DNA from 2 places in the Streptomyces sp. NPDC057445 genome. Region 2 is predicted to be linked to the other one. Evidence: riboswitches for the same ligand, from Rfam matches in the RefSeq annotation. Region 2 holds a riboswitch; the other holds the start of a gene.
The links. Region 2 has a riboswitch for S-adenosylmethionine ahead of thrC (threonine synthase). Riboswitches for the same ligand answer to the same signal wherever they lie in the genome.

Region 1: it holds a riboswitch for S-adenosylmethionine, as region 2 does, so the genes downstream of both, ACFU5O_RS00365 (aminotransferase class V-fold PLP-dependent enzyme) here and thrC (threonine synthase) in region 2, are expected to answer to the same signal.

What each region holds. Positions count from the first base shown of each region.
Region 1 covers NZ_JBHVDH010000001.1:74,630-83,810, forward strand. Annotated here, with positions in the region: gene ACFU5O_RS00345 (NYN domain-containing protein) at 1-255, opposite strand, end outside; gene ACFU5O_RS00350 (hypothetical protein) at 299-541, opposite strand; gene ACFU5O_RS00355 (rhomboid family intramembrane serine protease) at 655-1,392, shown strand; gene ACFU5O_RS00360 (Lrp/AsnC family transcriptional regulator) at 1,389-1,670, shown strand; gene ACFU5O_RS00365 (aminotransferase class V-fold PLP-dependent enzyme) at 2,027-3,514, opposite strand; SAM riboswitch class IV at 3,714-3,831, opposite strand; gene trpD (anthranilate phosphoribosyltransferase) at 3,941-5,005, opposite strand; gene ACFU5O_RS00375 (cytochrome bc complex cytochrome b subunit) at 5,132-6,757, opposite strand; gene ACFU5O_RS00380 (Rieske 2Fe-2S domain-containing protein) at 6,754-7,806, opposite strand; gene ACFU5O_RS00385 (c-type cytochrome) at 7,803-8,612, opposite strand; gene ACFU5O_RS00390 (heme-copper oxidase subunit III) at 8,678-9,181, opposite strand, start outside.
Region 2 covers NZ_JBHVDH010000026.1:58,873-68,053, forward strand. Annotated here, with positions in the region: gene ACFU5O_RS33090 (ABC transporter substrate-binding protein) at 1-866, shown strand, start outside; gene ACFU5O_RS33095 (DUF3263 domain-containing protein) at 1,561-1,797, shown strand; gene otsB (trehalose-phosphatase) at 1,808-2,659, shown strand; gene ACFU5O_RS33105 (trehalose-6-phosphate synthase) at 2,597-4,102, opposite strand; gene ACFU5O_RS33110 (hypothetical protein) at 4,244-5,773, opposite strand; gene ACFU5O_RS33115 (glucosyl-3-phosphoglycerate synthase) at 5,928-6,881, opposite strand; SAM riboswitch class I at 6,998-7,153, shown strand; gene thrC (threonine synthase) at 7,171-8,454, shown strand; gene ACFU5O_RS33125 (MoaD/ThiS family protein) at 8,451-8,729, shown strand.

The DNA of each region.
Region 1 (9,181 bases), on a different contig from region 2:
GATGCGCTGGCGGAACACCGCGTCCCCCTCGAGAGCGGCGGCCATGGCGTTGCCCGCGAACTTGGCGCGGCGCGTAGGGGTGAACCGTGCGTACTGCCGCAGCTGGGCGGGGAGGTCGCTGACGGTCAGCCCGCCGAACGCGTCCGACACCAGGGCGACGACCCGTCGCCGTACGCCTTCGGGCAGCGGGCGGTCGAGCGCCTCGGCCGCGCCGCCGGCCGCACCGGCCGGTCCGGCGCTGTCAGGCTGCTCCACGATCCGTCACCCCTACTGTCTCCGTGCGTCCGGGCGTCTGCCGTCAGGAGCCCGCGCCCGGCCTGTCCACCAGTTCGATCTGGTCCACCGCGTTGCACCAGCGGCAGCGGACCGACTCGATGGTCTCACTGACCACCTCGCGCTCCTCCACCGTGGGCTCACCCGCGAGGTCCAGATGGACGTATTCGACGACTCTGGACGAACGGGTCACATCGAAGCGGGTGAGGTTGCCACAGAGCGTGCAGCGCCACCGGGTGGTGGCGGTCGGTGTGGGCACCGTCGTCATCATGCCGTCCTCGTCTCGTCGCGCGTACTGCCCGTAACCCTACGACCTCGGGGGCGTGCCACGACACGGCGAGGCGCTGCTTCCCACCCGTCCCGGTACGCCATGCTCTGGACATGATCGAGTGGCGGAGGGCGGTCGGGGACACGGTCGGAGGCGCGGTGCGAGGCCCGGCGGTGACGTACGGAGTGATCGGCCTGTGCTGCCTGCTGTTCGTCGCCGGTCCGGTCTCCGGGCTCAACCCCTCGTACGGCACCGGGGACACCCTGCTCGTGTCGACGACGTCCTACTTCGAACGCTGGGGCGTGATCCCCAGCGAACTGATGCGCAGTTCCCCCCGCGCGCTCCTCACCCCGCTGACCGCGCTGTTCGTCCACGGCAGCTGGCTGCACCTGCTGGGCAACATGCTGTTCCTCTATGTCTTCGGCGCGATGGCGGAGGAGCGGATGGGGCATCTGGAGTTCGCGCTCTTCTACATCGGCTGCGGCTATCTGGCGCTCCTCGCGTACGCGGCGGCGAACGCGGAGTCGGCACAGACACTGGTGGGGGGCTCCGGGGCGATCTCCGGAGTGCTCGGCGCCTTCCTCTGCCTCTTTCCGCGGGCACGGGTGACGAGTCTCTTCCCCTTCCTCTTCTTCCTGCCGCTGCGGTTCCCCGCATGGATCGTGCTGCTCTTCTGGTTCGTCCTGCAGTGGCTGGCGGAGGCGCAGAGCACGTCGTCGGGCCCGGGGGTGGCGTATCTGGCCCATCTCGTGGGCTTCGTGATCGGCTTTCTCTACGCGTGGGGCCGTTTCCGGCAGGGGGCTAGAGTGAAAGCCCAAGCCACGGCCACCGAGGGAGACAACCAGCCGTGATCACCGCGATCGTGCTCATCAAGACCAGCGTGGACCGCATCCCGGAGATCGCCGAGGCGATCGCCTCGCTGGACAGCGTCAGCGAGGTCTTCTCGGTCACGGGTACGTACGACCTCATCGCGATGGTCCGGGTCGCCAAGCACGACGATCTCGCGGATGTCATCCCCGGGCGCATCAGCAAGATCCCGGGCGTCGAGGCGACGGACACGCACGTGGCGTTCCGTACGTACTCGCAGCACGACCTCGAGGCGGCGTTCGCGATCGGCCTCGACGCGTAGACCGTGTCCGGGCGGCCTTCGAGGACCGGCCCGCGGCGTCGGGTGCGGTGCATCGCACGACGGTGGGCGCCCGCCCGGAGGCTGGGGAAGGTCGGGTCGCCCCCGTACTCGACGTACTTGGAGTCCGGCAACGCCGCGGCCCGGGCGGAGCTCTGGAGGAACCTCGGGACCCGACAAGCCCACCCACCCGGAAGGGCCGCAGTCGAGAGGCCCCTTCGCTGCCGCGTTCAACCCCCTCCCGTGCCCCGGGCACGGAGACGCCAGGCGCCCGCGAAGCCCGGCACGTTCGGCCGGGCCGCACCGGGGAGCGGGCCGCGACGGCGGGGCTCCGCCGCCACGGCCCACCGGACGCCTTCTCATACCGCCGGGACGCACCTGCCGTCCTCGGTACGGTAGTTCCACTTCGCACCGTCGCGGACCAGCTCCTTCACCGCCCGTACGAAACGCTCCACGTGCTCGTCCGGTGTACCGGCCCCGAAGCTGACCCGGATCGCGTTGAGGGACCTCTCGCCCGGCTCCGCCTCCGGGGCACCGCACTCGCCCACGTCCTGCGGGTCGCTCCCGAGCAGGGTGCGCAGGAGCGGATGGGCGCAGAAGAGCCCGTCCCGTACGCCGATGCCGTACTCGGCCGAGAGCGCCGCGGCGAAGTGCGAGCTGTTCCAGCCCTCCACCACGAACGAGATGACGCCGACTCGAGGAGCATCGTCGCCGAACAGCGACAGCACCCTGACCTCCGGCACCTCGGCGAGGCCCGCGCGGACGGCGGCGACGAGGTGCTGCTCACGCGCGACGAGCGCGTCGAACCCGGCCTCCGTCAGCGCCCTGCAGGCGGACGCGATCGCATGGACGCCGATGACGTTCGGCGAACCGGCCTCATGGCGGGCCGCGGTGGTGTGCCAGTCCACGTCCACCCCGCCGTCGGCACGACGCGCGACCCTGCGCGAAGCGCCGCCGCCCGCGAGGTACGGCTCCGCCTCCCGCAGCCAGTCCGCACGTCCCGCGAGCACACCGGAACCGAAGGGCGCGTACAGCTTGTGCCCGGAGAAGGCGACCCAGTCGACGTCCAGATCCCTTACGGAGACGGGGTGGTGGGGCGCGAGCTGGGCGGCGTCCAGGACGATCCGCGCGCCATGGGCGTGGGCGACGGCTGCGAGTTCCCGCACCGGCCAGAGCTCACCGGTCACATTGGACGCGCCGGTGACACAGACCAGCGCGGGCCCGACCGGGTCTCCCCAGCTCGAGGAGCCGGGGGAACGGTCGCGGCCGGCGAGGGCGAGCTCCAGGGTCCGCACCGCGTCGCCCGGTGTGCGCGGCGCGTCGAGGCAGGTCACGCGGGCGCCGGTCCCCCACGGCAGCAGCGAGGCGTGGTGCTCGGACTCGAAGACGAAGACCTGGCAGTCGTCGGGGAGGGCGGAGGCGAGCAGATTCAGCGAGTCCGTCGTCGAACGGGTGAAGACGACCTGGTCGTCTTCCCGGCAGTCGAGGAACTCATGGACGGTCACCCGGCTGTTCTCGAACAGATCGGTGGACAGCTGCGAGAGATACCCGGCGCCGCGGTGCACGCTGCCGTAGTAGGGGGCGTAGGCGGCCACGTCGTCCCACACCCGCTGCAGGGCCGGCGCGCTGGCCGCGTAGTCGAGGGCGGCGTACGTGACCTCGCCACCGGTCACGAGCGGAACGGTGACGTCCCGGCCGAGTACGGGCAGCGGGGCGGCGCAGCAGGGGTCGGTGTCGGTGGTGGGGACGGCGACGGAGGCGACAGCGGCGGTGGCAGGTGCGGCGACGGTTGCTGTGGCGGTGGCGGTGGCGGTGGCGGTGGCGGTCGCGTTCAGGCGTGCGGACATGGCGGTATCTCCCGGCAGACAAAGGCGAATTGGCTGTGACGAACCCGCGCGGCGGCAGAACTGCCGTCCGGCATGCGGGTGTTGCCTCGACGCACGGCGACGCCGTGCGGAGGGTGGGAAGGGGGCCGAGAGGCCCTAGCGCATTCGCTTGCTCACGAGAACTGCTCCCTCGAGGACCAGGACCCCAGGGGTGGCAAGGGGTCCGCGCTTGCCGCGGACCTCGCTGCCCACGGCCTGGTCTTCACCCGGGGCACCCCGCCACGGACGGAGGGTTGCCGGACAGCGGGCCGGGGCCGTAATCGCTGTCACTCATGACCTTGGAAAGCATCCTGCCATACGGCGGGGAACGCGCAAGGCGCAGTCCGCACTCTGGACTGCGCCCTGCGTCAGGAGCCGTGGCCCCGGCCGGATGCCGGATGCCCGGTGTCAGCGGTTGCTCGCCGCCACCCACCGCTCCAGTGCACGTCGGGCGGCGCCCGAGTCGATCGACTCCGACGCCTTGGCCATACCGGCCCGCAGTTGCTCCACCAGAGTGCCCTCGCCCGGTTCCAGCGCGGTCAGTGCCGCCGCCGAGTTGAGCAGGACCGCGTCCCGGACCGGGCCGGTCTCGCCGGCCAGCAGCCGGCGCGCGACATCCGCGTTGTACGAGGCGTCGGCGCCGCGAAGTGCCTCCACCGGGACCGGCTCGATGCCCACGTCCCGGGGGTCGAAGGCCTCCTCGCGCACCGAGCCGTCGCGTACCACCCAGACCCGGGAGGTCGCGGTCGTCGTGAGCTCGTCCAGGCCGTCGTCCCCGCGGAAGACGAGCGCGCTGGATCCCCGCTCGGCCAGCACCCCGGCCATGATGGGCGCCATCCGGGCATCGGCGACGCCCGTGGCCTGGGCCCTCACCCGGGCGGGGTTGGTGAGCGGCCCCAGGAAGTTGAACGTCGTCCGGATGCCGAGCTCCTTGCGGGCCGCGGCGACGTGCCGCAGCGCGGGATGGAACTTCACCGCGAAGCAGAAGGTGATGCCCGCTTCCTCCGCGACCTCGGCGACCCGCTCCGGGGTCAACTCCAGATTGACGCCGAGCTTCTCCAGCACGTCAGAGGCACCACTCGCGCTGGACGCGGCACGGTTGCCGTGCTTGACGACCTTCGCGCCGGTGCCGGCCACCACGATCGCGGACATGGTCGAGATGTTCACGGTCTTGGCACCGTCACCACCCGTGCCGACGATGTCGACGGTCCGCCCGGGCACCTCGATCACCCTGGCGTGGTCGTACATCGTCCGTACGAGTCCGGAGATCTCCTCGACGGTCTCGCCCTTGGCCCGCAGTGCGACGGCGAACCCGGCGATCTGCGCGTCGGTCGCCTCCCCCCGGAGGATGCGGTCCATGGCCCAGGCGGTGGCGTCGGCGCTCTGGTCGCGTCCGTACAGCAGGGAGTCCAGTACCTCGGGCCAGGAACGGCCCGCCGCGGTAGGTCCTCCTGCGGGGGTCACAGCGCTCATGGCCGCTCCTGGGTCCGTACGTACAGGTATGGCACCACCCTATCCACCCGGATGGACGGCAAAGAGCCCCGTCCATCGAGTGGACGGGGCTCCAGCCGTGGCGATCGCTCGGATCAGCGGGGCGGATCAGTGGTGGCCGTGGCCGCTCTCGATCTGCTTGTACTCCTCGGGCGTGGGCTTGGGAATCTGGTTTCCCTCGCCGAACAGGCCCTTGCTGAGGCTCGCACGGAGCTTCTCCATGCGGGGCACCTTGCGCTCCACGCCGTTCTCGTCGACCGTCGGGCCGATCTCGAGCGGCTTGTACTGCTCGTGCGCGGTCAGTGTGTACCGCGCGCCCTGCGACAGCGGCTCGTGGATCTCGACGAACTCACCGTGCGGCAGCCGCTTGATGATGCCGCTCTCGCGACCGTGCAGCACCTTGTCCCGGTCCCGTCGCTGCAGACCCAGGCAGATCCGCTTGGTGACGATGAACGCGACGACCGGTCCGACGATGAAGAAGATCCGTACGAACCAGGTGATCGAGTTGATCGACAGGTTGAAGTGGGTCGCCCAGAGGTCGTTTCCACCACCGATCAGCATGACCATGTACGCCGTGATCCAGGCGACACCGAACCCGGTACGGGTCGGCGCGTTGCGCGGCCGGTCCGCGATGTGGTGCTCGCGCTTGTCGCCGGTGACCCAGGACTCGAGGAACGGCCACATCGCGATCAGGCCGAGAACCAGCGGGAAGAGCACCAGCGGGATGAACACACCCAGGACGAGCGTGTGCCCCCAGAGGTTGATCTCCCAGCCCGGCATGAAGCGGATCAGACCCTCGGCGAAGCCCATGTACCAGTCGGGCTGGGCGCCGGTGGACACCTGGTCCGGACGGTACGGACCCATGGCCCAGATCGGGTTGATCTGCGCGATGGCCGCGATGATCGCGATCACGCCGAAGACCAGGAAGAAGAAGCCTCCGGCCTTGGCCATGTAGACCGGCAGCAGCGGCATGCCGACGACGTTGCTGTTCTTCCGTCCGGGACCCGCGAACTGCGTGTGCTTGTGGTAGAAGACCAGGATCAGGTGCGCCACCAGCAGACCGAGCATGATGCCCGGCAGCAGCAGGATGTGGATCGAGTAGAACCGGGCGACGAAGTCGCCGCCGGGGAACTCCCCGCCGAACAGGAACATCGAGATGTACGTGCCGACGACCGGCACGGACAGGATCGCGCCCTGCGTGAAGCGGACACCGGTGCCCGAGAGCAGGTCGTCCGGGAGCGAGTAGCCGGTGAAACCGGTGAACATGCCGAGGACGAACAGCAGGAAGCCGAACAGCCAGTTGATCTCACGCGGCTTGCGGAAGGCGCCCGTGAAGAAGACGCGCATCATGTGCACGAACATCGCCGCGAGGAAGATCAGCGCCGCCCAGTGGTGGATCTGCCTGATGAGCAGACCACCGCGGACGTCGAAGCTGATGTCCAGCGTCGAGGCGTACGCCTCCGACATCAGGACACCCTGCATCGGCGCGTACGTGCCGTGGTACTCCACCTCGTTCATCGACGGGTGGAAGAACAGCGTCAGATACACACCCGTGAGGATGATGATGATGAAGCTGTAGAGCGCGACCTCGCCCAGCATGAAGGACCAGTGGTCCGGGAAGATCTTGCGCATGTTGGACTTGGCCAGGGAGAAGATCCCGAGTCGGCCGTCAGCCCAGTCGGCGACCCGCTCACCTGCGGGCGCCTTGCGCTTTGCGTCACTTGCAGTACTCATCCGCGCTCCCAGAAGGCAGGGCCGACGGGCTCTTCGAAGTCGCCGAGCGCCTCGAGGAAGCCCTCGTCGTTCACACCGATCCGCAGCTGCGGAAGAGGGTGACCGGCCGGGCCGAAGATGACGCGGGCGCCGTCGGAGAGGTCGAAGGTGGACTGGTGGCACGGGCAGAGCACGTGGTGCGTCTGCTGCTCGTACAGGGAGATCGGGCAGCCGACGTGGGTGCAGATCTTCGAGTACGCCACGATGCCGTCGTGCGACCACTCCAGCTCGCGCTTGTCCTTGATCTCGTCCGGCTGGATACGGACGATCATCAGGGCGGCCTTGGCGATCTGCGTCTGGAAGTTGTGGTCGTGCTCGCTCAGCCCCTCGGGCATGGCGAACGTCAGCGAACCGACGGCGATGTCCTCGGGACGCAGCGGCTCGTCCGTGTTCATGTTGATGAGCTGCTTGCCCCTGGCCCACAGCGTGTGACGCAGCTTCTCCTCGGGCAGCGGGCCCAGGTCGCGCAGCAGCATCACACCGGAGAGCGGCACCATGGCCAGCGCGCCGAGCATCGTGTTACGGATCAGGTTGCGCCGGCCGAGGCCGGACTCCTCGGCGCCGGCCGCGAAGTCGGCCATCACCTTGGCCCTGGTCTCGGGGTCGGCGGCGATCGGGTGACGCTCGTCCGCGACCTCCACGTCCGACATCAGGGTGCGGGCCCAGTGGACCGCCCCCGCGCCGATGCAGAACAGCGCGACGCCGAGCGTCATACCGAGCGCGAAGTTCAGGGCGCTGATGTGGCCGAACGGCCAGATGTAGACGATCTTGTCGACCGGGAAGATCACGTATGACGCGATGAAGCCGATCGTGGCCAGCATCGACAGCGTGAACATCAGGGCGACGGCACGCTCGGACCGCTTGGCGGCCCGCTCGTCGATGTCCTGGATGCGCGGCTTGTGCGGCGGCAGGCCCGGGTCGGCGAACGGATCGTCGGCGACCGCTACCTCTCCGTGCGCGCGCTCCTGCTCGGAAGGCAGGGTCTCTTCTGGAATGTCTTGGCTACTCATGACTTCTTGGCCTTAGCGGTGTGGGCCGCGACCCAGATGGCGACTGCGATCAGGGAGCCCAGACCGAAGATCCAGGCGAACAGACCCTCGGTGACGGGACCGAGGCTGCCCAGGCTCAGGCCGCCCGGGTTCTCCGTCTCGCCGCTGTTGACGGTCTGGATGTAGGCGATGATGTCCCGCTTCTCCTGCTCCGGCATGACGCCGTCCGGGAAGGAGGGCATGTTCTGCGGGCCGGTCTCCATGGCCTCGTAGATGTGCTTCGGGTCCACGCCCTCGAGGCTCGGCGCGTACTTGCCGTGCGTGAGCGCGCCGCCCTCACCGGTGAAGTTGTGGCACTGCGCGCAGTTGGTGCGGAACAGGTCACCGCCCCTGGCGATGTCGGCCCCGTTGGGGCTGTACTGCTTCTCGGTGGGCGTGACCGGCCCGGGTCCGAGCGAGGAGATGTACGCGGCGAGCTGGTCGATCTCGGCCTGCGTGTAGATGACCTTCTTCTTCGGCACCTGGGCGCCCGGCTGCTGCGCGGGCATCCGGCCGGTGCCGACCTGGAAGTCCACGGCGGCGGAACCGACGCCGACCAGGGAGGGGCCGTCAGAGGTGCCCTGACCGCCCTTTCCGTGGCAGCTGGCGCAGCCGACGGTGTAGAGCTTCTTCCCCTCCTCGATGGCGAGGGACTGGGCGGTTTCGTCTGCCTGCGCCTTGTCCGCGGGCGCGAACGCGGCGTACAGCCCCCCAGTGGCCGCCAGCGCGAGGAGTAGGACGACGACCGCCGCCAGCGGATGGCGTCGTCGTGCGGAGAGCTTTTTCACGGATTACCCCGGTGTCAGGATCTTCTGCGTCGATGCTTCTGGAATGGGTGCGGGTACGGACCCGGCTACTTGATCATGTAGATCGTGGCGAAGAGGCCGATCCAGACGACATCGACGAAGTGCCAGTAGTAGGACACGACGATGGCGGCGGTTGCCTGCTCGTGGGTGAACCTTCTGGCCGCGTACGTCCTGCCGAGAACCAGCAGGAAGGCGATGAGACCGCCCGTCACGTGCAGACCGTGGAAGCCGGTGGTCAGGTAGAAGACCGAGCCGTACGGGTCGGAGGACAGCGAGAGGCCGTCCTTCTTGACCAGCTCGGTGTACTCGAACACCTGGCCGCCGATGAAGATCGCACCCATCACGAATGTGATCGCGAACCAGGTGCGGAGCTTCTTCACGTCACCGCGCTCGGCGGCGAAGACGCCGAGCTGGCAGGTGAGGGAGGAGAGCACCAGGATCGTGGTGTTGGTCGCCGAGAAGGGGAAGTTCAAGGCCGAAGCCTTCTCTGCCCAGTACTCGGCACCCATCACCGATCGCAGGGTGAAGTACATCGCGAAGAGGGCCGCGAA
Region 2 (9,181 bases):
CGGGCCAGGTGAACCGCATCCAGTACGGGATGCCTTTCGCGGCCAGCACGCGTCTGCTGTTCTTCAACGAGAAGCTCTTCACGGACGCGGGGCTGCGGGCGCCGACCACCTGGGGTGAGATCCGCGCGGCCGCGCAGAAACTGAAGGCGCAGGGGGTGAAGTACCCCTTCGCGCTGCCGCTGGGCTCGGAGGAGTCACAGGCAGAGGCGATGATCTGGATGCTGAGCGGGGGCGGGGGCTACCAGGACCGCACCAGCGGTGCGTACGAGATCGACTCGACCGAGAACATAGAGACCTTCCGCTGGCTCAAGGACAACCTTGTCACCCCGAAGCTGACCGGGCCGGTCGCCCCCGCAGAGCTGGATCGCGCCGAGGCCTTCGCGGCGTTCACGCGCGGCGAGGTCGGGATGCTCAACGGCCACCCGACCCTGATGCAGACGGCGGAGAAGGCCGGTGTCAAGGTCGGCAAGGTGCCGCTGCCGGGGGCCGACGGCGAGGCCAGGGCGTCGATGGGCGTCGCCGACTGGATGATGGCCTTCAAGCAGAACGGCCACCGCAAGGAGATCGGCCGCTTCCTCGACTTCGCGTACAACGACACGAACGTCCTCGAATTCTCCGACCGTTACGACATCCTGCCGGTGACGATCACGGCGAGCCAGACGATGGCGGCGGACAACAGCCACAAGGACCTGCGGGAATTCCTGGAGGCCCTGCCGACCTCGGAGCTCTACCCCTTCGGCGAGAAGTCGTGGGCGACGGTGAGCGCGAGCGTGAAGAAGAACATCGGCGGGGCGGTGGCGCCGGGGGGCGACCCGGCGGCGGTCCTGACCCGCATCGCGACGGAGGCGGCGTCTGCGGCGGAGTAGCGGGTCGCTGCGCGGGCGGTACGGGTCCGCTGCGCGGTGCGGGTGGGGGTGCGGGTGTCGTGGTGGGCGGTGCCGTGTTGGTTGGCCGGGGTGTCCGTCCTCAAGCGCCGGACGGGCTTAGTGTGCGGGCCGGTGCCGTGACTGCGGCCGGGGTGTCCGTCCTCAAACGCCGGACGGGCTCATGCGGCTGCTGTCGGTGGTGGGGGGGCGGGGCTCCTCCGGGCTCGACTCCTCGGGGACGGCGGCGTACCGCCGACCTCGGAGGCAGCCGGTGGTTCCGCCGTCCCCTGCGGGGCCGACCCTGCACGGCCCCGCCCCTGGCGCGTTGCCGACTGCCGCCCGGTGGGTGGGCAACAGACACGCGACCACGGCGATCGGCCCACCACCCCTGGCCCCGAGGGGGGCCGTGGAGGGGTCGTGTCCGGGACACTAAAGCGTGATTTGTGGCGCGGCGTGGGCGCCGCCATCGAGGTGCCGGTTAGCGCGCCGTAAATCATGCCGTCCCGGATGCGAGCCCCGGAACGGCCCCCAACGCCCGCGACCCGGTACCGGCCGACCCCGTACACCTGAGCCCGTCCGGCGATTGAGGACGGACACACCGGCCAACCAACACGGCACCGTCAACCACGACAACCTCACCCGAACCGCCCGCGCCAGCGACCCGCGCCAGCGACCCGGCAACTATGTTGCTCATATGACCGAAGGTGAGCAGCTCTCCGAGCGGGACCGCGCTGTCCTCCGGATGGAGCGGAGCGACTGGCCCGGACCCGGGGCCAAGGAGCGGGCGATACGGGAGCGGTTGGGGATGTCACCGACGCGGTACTACCAGCTGCTGAACGCCCTGCTGGACGACCCCCGCGCCCTGGCGCACGATCCGGTGACCGTCAATCGCCTCCGGCGAGTGCGGGACTCCCGCCGCGAGCGCCGATAGGGTCGGCAGCATGGGCAGCCATTCGGACGACGCACTGCCGGAGCCGACCACGTCCCAAGGACGGGAAGGCCTCGCCGCGATTCTCGAGAGGCCGCGGGAGACCGTGGTCGCGCTGGACTTCGACGGCACGCTCGCCGACATCGTGCCCGACCCGGAGCAGGCCCGCGCCCATCCCGGCGCCGTCGAGGCGATCGCCGGGCTGGCATCGCAGGTGGCGTCCGTCGCCATCCTGACCGGGCGCCCGGCCGGGGTCGCCGTCAGGTACGGCGGATTCGAGGGCCGGCCCGGCCTCGAACGCCTCGTCGTACTGGGCCATTACGGCGCCGAGCGCTGGGACGCCCGCACCGGTACGGTCCAGGCCTCCGCCCCGCCCCCCGGCCTCGACGCCGTACGCGCGGAGCTGCCCGGGCTCCTCGACTCGGTCGGTGCCTGGGAGGGCGTCTGGATCGAGGAGAAGGGCCGCGCGGTCGCCGCGCACACGCGCCGCGCCAAGGATCCACAGGCCGCCTTCGAGGCGCTGCGCGGCCCCATCGCCGAGCTGGCCGCCCGCCACGGACTGATCGTCGAGCCGGGGAGGCTCGTCCTGGAGGTGCGCCCGGCCGGCGTCGACAAGGGCGTCGCGCTGGAGGAGTTCGTACGGGAACAGCAGGCCGGTGCCGTGCTGTACGCGGGTGACGACCTCGGTGATCTCGCCGCCTGCGCCGCCGTCGAGAAGCTGCGTTCCGACGGCATCCCCGGACTGCTGGTGTGCAGCGGCACCGACGTGCCGGAACTCGCCGAGCGCGCCGACATGGTGCTGTCAGGTCCGGCCGAGGTCGTCCGCTTCCTCGCCGCCCTCGCCGAGCGCCTCAAGCGCGTGTAGCTGCTCCAGGAACCATTGCTGCGGCGGCAGCGCTGTCGCCGCGGCGGCCAGCCGCTTGGTGCGCTCGGCCCGCTCCCCGTCGGGCATCGTCAGCGCCTGGTGGAGCGCGGCGGCGGTGCCCGTGACGTCGTACGGGTTCACCACGATCGCCTCGTCGCCGAGCTCCTCGTACGCCCCGGCCTCCCGGGACAGCACCAGCGCACATCCCGCGTCCGAGACGACCGGGATCTCCTTGGCGACGAGATTCATCCCGTCCCTGATGGGATTGACCAGCGCCACGTCCGCAATCCGGTACGCGGCCAGCGACCGCGCGAAGTCGTCCTTGACGTGCAGCACCACCGGTGTCCAGCCGGGCGTCCCGTACTGCGCGTTGATCTCCTCGGAGAGCCGCGCGACCTCCGCCGTGTAGTCGCGGTAGACGGGCAGGTCCTGCCGGGACGGGTACGCGAAGGCCACGTGCACCACGCGTTCGCGCCACTCGGGGCGTTCGTCGAGCAGTGTCCGGAACGCCAGCAGACCGCGGACGATGTTCTTGGACAGCTCGGTCCTGTCCACGCGGACGATGGTCTTCCGGTCGCCCTCCCCGCCGACCTGGTCGCGCAGCGCGACCATGCGTTCCTCGACGTCCAATTCGTGCGAGCGCCGCCGCAGGAACCCGGCTTCCGCGCCGAGTCCGTGCACTCCGACCAGCGTCGTCCGGAAGGCGGACTCCCCGGTCGGGGAGTGCCGGATGCGGGGGCGCGGGTCGTCCGGCGCAGAGGAGACGATCCGCCCGTCCTCGGCGACGTTCCCGGCGCACTGCATGAAGGCGGACGCCCATCGCCAGGTGAGGAAGCCGAGCCGGTCCGCGCCGAGCATCCCCCGCACCAGTTCCTCCGCGACGTCGTCCGGCAGCATCCGGAAGTACTCAGGCGGTGCCCACGGCGTGTGCGAGAAGTGCCCGATCCGCAGATCGGGGCGGAGCTCCCGGAGCATCCCGGGCGCGAGCGCCAGGTGGTAGTCCTGGATCATCACTACGGCGCCGGGCGCGGACTCCGCCGCCAACGCGTCGGCGAAGGCGCGGTTGTAGGTCCGGTAGGCGTCCCACTGCCGGCGGAACTGCGCGTCGAAGACCGGCTCCAGCGGGGTCTGGTACAGCATGTGGTGGACGAACCACAGTACGGAGTTCGCGATGCCGTTGTACGCGTCCGCGTGCACGGTGGCGTCGATGTCCAGCATCCGTACGCCCGGCTCTGCGACACCGCGGCGCACCGCCTCGCGGTCGCCGTCGCCCAGTGCGGCGCACACCCACAGGGCGTCCGCGTCCGTCCCGATGGCCGAGAGACCGGAGACCAGCCCACCGCCGCCACGCCGGGCGTCGAGTGTGCCGTCCTCGCGGAAGGCGTATGTGACCGGACCGCGGTTGGAGGCGACGAGTACCTGCGCCGCGCGCTCGGAGACCATGTCGCCAACCTAGCCCGTCCGGTAACCGCTCAAACGTACGGCCGGACTCCGTCGGCGGAGTCCGGCCACACGATCACCCGATCGGCCACACGATCACCCGATCGGCCACACGGTCACCCGATCAGCCACAGCGTCACCCGATCAGTGGTCACGGCGCCGATCGCGCGTCGCGGCCACGGCGATCGCACCGGCCGCGGTGAGTGCCAGGGCGAGGGCGCCGAGCAGCCAGAGCCGTTCGGTCCGCCCGCCGGTGGCGGCCATCTCGCTGGGGCTGCCGTTCGCTCCGGCGGGACGGCCCGGGCCGTTGCCGGGAACCACCGGGGCGGCGCCGGGCTTGTCCGGGGCTCCTGACCGCACCGGCTGCTGCGGGTGCCGGGGCTGCTCCGTGGTCGCCGGAGGCACGGGCCGCGCCTGCACCCTCCCCTCACCCCTGTCCGCGTCGGCGTCACCGGGTTCGCGGTTCTCCCGGTTCTCCCGGTCCGCCCGGTTCTCCCGGCCGTTCGTGCCCTCGGTGCCCTCGGTGCCCTCGGTGCCCTCGGTGCCCTCGGTGCCCTCGGTCCGCTCCGAGGCGACCGGGTCCGGCTCCACGGTGGCCTGAAGTCGCGCGTCCCCGGCGCCCTCCTCGCCGACGGTGACCGTGTACGTCACCGTCGTGTCGGCGGGTGAGCCCTCCGCGCCGGACGCCTTCTTCGTGACCTCCGGATCCGGCACCGGGGTGGACAGGGCCAACGCCGATGCCACATAGGCGTCGTCGCCCGACCTGAACGACACCTTCGCGGACGTGGCGCCCACTCCCGCCCCGGTCTGGCCGTCGACGAGGAAGCGGTCGCCCATGGAGGTCCGACCCCCGTACGCCGCGACGGACGCCCGGACCTGGCCCCCGGAGCGGTAGAAGCCGCTCACCGAGACGGTCGTCGCGGGGGAGGCGGGGCGCTGCAGGACGTGTCCGCCGTAGACATGGACGTTGCGCCGTTCGGGGGCGTACTTCTCGTCGGGGCGGTCGTACGCGTAGACGACGGTCAGCGACCAGCCCGCGCCGCAGCCCTCTTCGGCCGAGGCCCAGATGTCGCCGACCGTGACGGGCAGCGGGGTGCCGGAGCCGGTGACGTCCTCGAAGGCGGCGGTGACGTCGGCCTCGCCGGTGTAGAAGTGCGCTCCGGACGCCGCCCCCCGGTCCTGGACCAGATTCTCGGCCCTGACCACGACCGGCTTGCCCTTGCCGACGCTGATCGTGGGGGTGGAGTCGAGCGGCGCGCCGGGGGACGAGCCGGAGTCCGACCGGCCTCTGTCCGACAGGTCCGCGTCCGACCGGTCGGCGGCGCCGAGATCCGCATCGGACAGGTCCGCGTCCGGGCGACGGTCGTCCGGCCGGTCCGCGTCCGCGCCGGAGGCGGCGCAGCGGTGGAGCAGCTCGCCGTCCGGGCTCCGGTACGTGCCGTCGTTGCCGCCCCAGAACAGCCGGGCATAACTGACACGGGCCCCCGGTGGGACGCCGACCTGGCCGGTTCCGGTCCGTTCGGCGCCCTGGACGGCGCTGCCGACGGTGGTGAAGTCGCCGTACAACGACGCGTCGTACCGCTTCTTGAAGGGGGACACGGCGTCGCCGGCGGCCCTGCCAGGGAGGAGCATCCCGGTCGAGACGACGGCGGAGGCGGTCGTGAGAACCGTCAAGGCCCCGACGAAACGAGGCAACCTGGAAGTCCGGCGCCAAGCGCCCGTGAGTTTCGCATAGCCCATATCTACGAAACTTAGACAATCCGATGGATTGTGGCGTGCTGCGGCGCACATGCGTTAGGCCGCCGGTGTCGTCGGGCCGCCGGTGCGGCTATGCCGCCCTGCGCTTCGCGTACTCCACGATCTCCACCATCGGAGGCCGTTCCTGGGTGTCCACCTCATGCGTCCGCGGCACGAACCCCTCGTCGCCCCGTTCGAACTGCGTCAGTGCCGGACGCACCAAATGGCCGCGGGAAAGTCGCAGTTGCGCCGTGCGGTAGATCGCCGCCGCCATCCGGCCCAGCGCCTGCCCGTCCTGGTGCCGGTGCAGCCGCACCCCCACGTCGACCTGCGCGAGCGCGTCGAGCCCGACCGTGTGCAGTGCGTCGACCAGCAGTCCGAGCTCCACCCCGTATCCGACGGGGAACGGCAGCCGCTCCAGCAGCGACCGCCGCGCCGCGTACTCCCCGCCCAGCGGCTGGACGAATCCGGCCAGCTGCGGCCAGTGCAGATTGAGCAGCGGGCGGGCCACCAGTTCGGTCACCCGGCCGCCCTGACCGGGGGTGCCCCCCAGCGGCCGGTCGTACATCGCCTTGACGAACTGGATTTCCGGCTCGGTCAGCAGCGGTCCGACGATGCCGGAGACGAAGTCGGCGGAGAACTCCTTCAGGTCCGCGTCCACGAAACAGACGATGTCGCCGCTCGTCACCAGCAGCGAGCGCCACAGCACCTCGCCCTTGCCGGGGACGGCCGGGATCCGCGGGAGTATCGCGTCCCGGTGCACGACCCGCGCGCCCGCCTTCGCCGCCACCTCGGACGTGCGGTCCGTCGAACCCGAGTCCACGACCACGAGCTCGTCCACGAGAGGCACCGCGTCGGTCATGAGCTCGCGCCGGATCACGGAGACGATCTCGCCGACCGTCGTCTCCTCGTTCAGGGCGGGGAGCACGACGCTGACCGTCGTACCGTGCTTGGCCGTGCGCTTCGCGGCGACGAGCTGGTCGAGCGGGCGGTCTGCCACGGACCAGGACCGCCGGGCCAGCCAGCGCTCCACCTCTTCCAGCACGTGATCTCCATCTCGCGGATCGGACGACCATCTCAAGGGTCCGGGGGTTCGGTTACAGTCTTGAACAACGCGGACGACCCTCGCATGCCGGGGGCGTCACGCCGACAATCACATACCGCTCATCCAGAGGGGCAGAGGGATACGGCCCGTTGAAGCCCCGGCAACCCTCCAGCCGGTTCTCGTCGCACGTCTTACGACACTCGCGCGGGGCCCCGGCTAGGGAAGGTGCCAATTCCGTCTCGTGGCGAGATGCGCCGCGAGGAAGATGAGGAGAAAGGGCCTCGCCTCCATGGCTGCGCAGACTGTTGCCACCACCACCGAATCTGTCGATCTGGGCCCAGCCTCCGGGCTCTCCTGCCGCGAGTGCGGCGAGCGGTTCGCTCTCGGCCCGATCTTCGCGTGTGAGATCTGTTTCGGGCCGCTCGAAGTCGCGTACGACCTGCCGAGCGGCGACCCGGACGGTCTGCGCAAGCAGATCGAGAACGGCCCGGCCAACCTCTGGCGCTATGCGCCGCTGCTCCCCGTCCCCGCCGACGTGGCGAGCAAGCCGAACCTGAACCCGGGCTGGACCGAGCTCGTCAAGGCCGACAACCTGGCCCGTGAGCTGGGTGTCACCGGCGGTCTCTACGTCAAGGACGACTCCGGCAACCCGACGCACTCCTTCAAGGACCGCGTCGTCGCCCAGGCACTGGAGGCCGCCCGCGCCTTCGGCTTCACCACGCTCTCCTGCTCCTCCACCGGCAACCTGGCCGGCGCGGTCGGCGCCGCCGCCGCCAGGGCGGGCCTGCGCTCCTGCGTGTTCATCCCGCACGACCTGGAGCAGGGCAAGGTCGTGATGGCCGCGGTGTACGGCGGCCGGCTCGTCGGTATCGAGGGCAACTACGACGACGTCAACCGCTTCTGCTCCGAGCTCATCGGCGACCCGGCGGGCGAGGGCTGGGGCTTCGTCAACGTCAACCTGCGGCCGTACTACGCCGAGGGTTCCAAGACGCTCGCGTACGAGATCTGCGAGCAGCTCGGCTGGCAGCTCCCCGACCAGATCGTCATCCCCATCGCCTCCGGCTCCCAGCTCACCAAGATCGACAAGGGTCTGCAGGAGCTGATCAAGCTCGGGCTCGTCGAGGACAGGCCGTACAAGATCTTCGGCGCCCAGGCCGAGGGCTGCTCCCCGGTGTCCGTGGCCTTCAAGGCCGGTCACGACGTGGTCCGGCCGCAGAAGCCGGACACGATCGCCAAGTCCCTGGCGATCGGCAACCCGGCCGACGGCCCCTATGTCCTGGACATCTGCCGCCGTACCGGCGGAGCCGTGGAGGACGTGACCGACGAGCAGATCGTGGACGCGATCAAGCTGCTGGCCCGCACGGAGGGCATCTTCACGGAGACCGCCGGCGGGACGACCCTCGGCGTGGCGAAGAAGCTGATCGAGGCCGGTGTGATCGACCCGTCCCTCACGACCGTCGTCGTCAACACGGGTGACGGCCTGAAGACCCTCGACGCGGTGGCTCCCACGACGGGTATGTCCGCAGTCATCCGCCCCAACCTGGACTCCTTCCGAGAGGCTGGTCTCGCATGAGCGTCAACGTCCGCATCCCCACCATCCTCCGCACGTACACCGGCGGCCGGGCCGAGGTCCCGGCGGAGGGTGCCACCCTCGCCGAGGTCATCGCCGACCTGGAGACGAAGCACACGGGAATCGCGGCCCGTGTGCTGGACGACCAGGGCAAGCTGCGCCGCTTCGTGAACGTGTACGTCAACGACGACGACGTCCGCTTCGAGCAGGGGCTGGAAACGGCGACCCCGGACGGCGCCGGCGTCTCGATCATCCCGGCCGTCGCAGGCGGCTGCTGAGCCCCTGAACCGGCCACGGTGCGTTACCTGAATTGCCCCTTCCGCAAGCTAAGCGGAGGGGGCAATTCTGCATGGTTGAGCGCGGTAGAGTTGGGAAGTCCCCTCCGCAGCGTGTGCCAGACGCATATACGAATGTGTCCGCGCACGACAAGAAACAGCCAAAGTGTTCGAGCGGGATGCGCATTAAGTGCGCTTTGCCCGGCCCGAGTTGCCCGGGAATGCTCGGAATTCTTCCCTTTATCCGATCAGGCGTGCCCAGATTTCTCGTCCGATTGACCTGTTGCAGACGGCAGTTGGACAGATACATTCAGCCGCGGTCGACGCGTTCCGGCACACACTCATGGTGGTCTCTCCATCCCCCCTGGGGGTGAGGAAACTGTCCGTGAGTGAGGTCTGAAGTGAGGTCTGACCCGGGTCCGCGAAGTGCGGACCTGTGCAAGGGCCAGTAATAG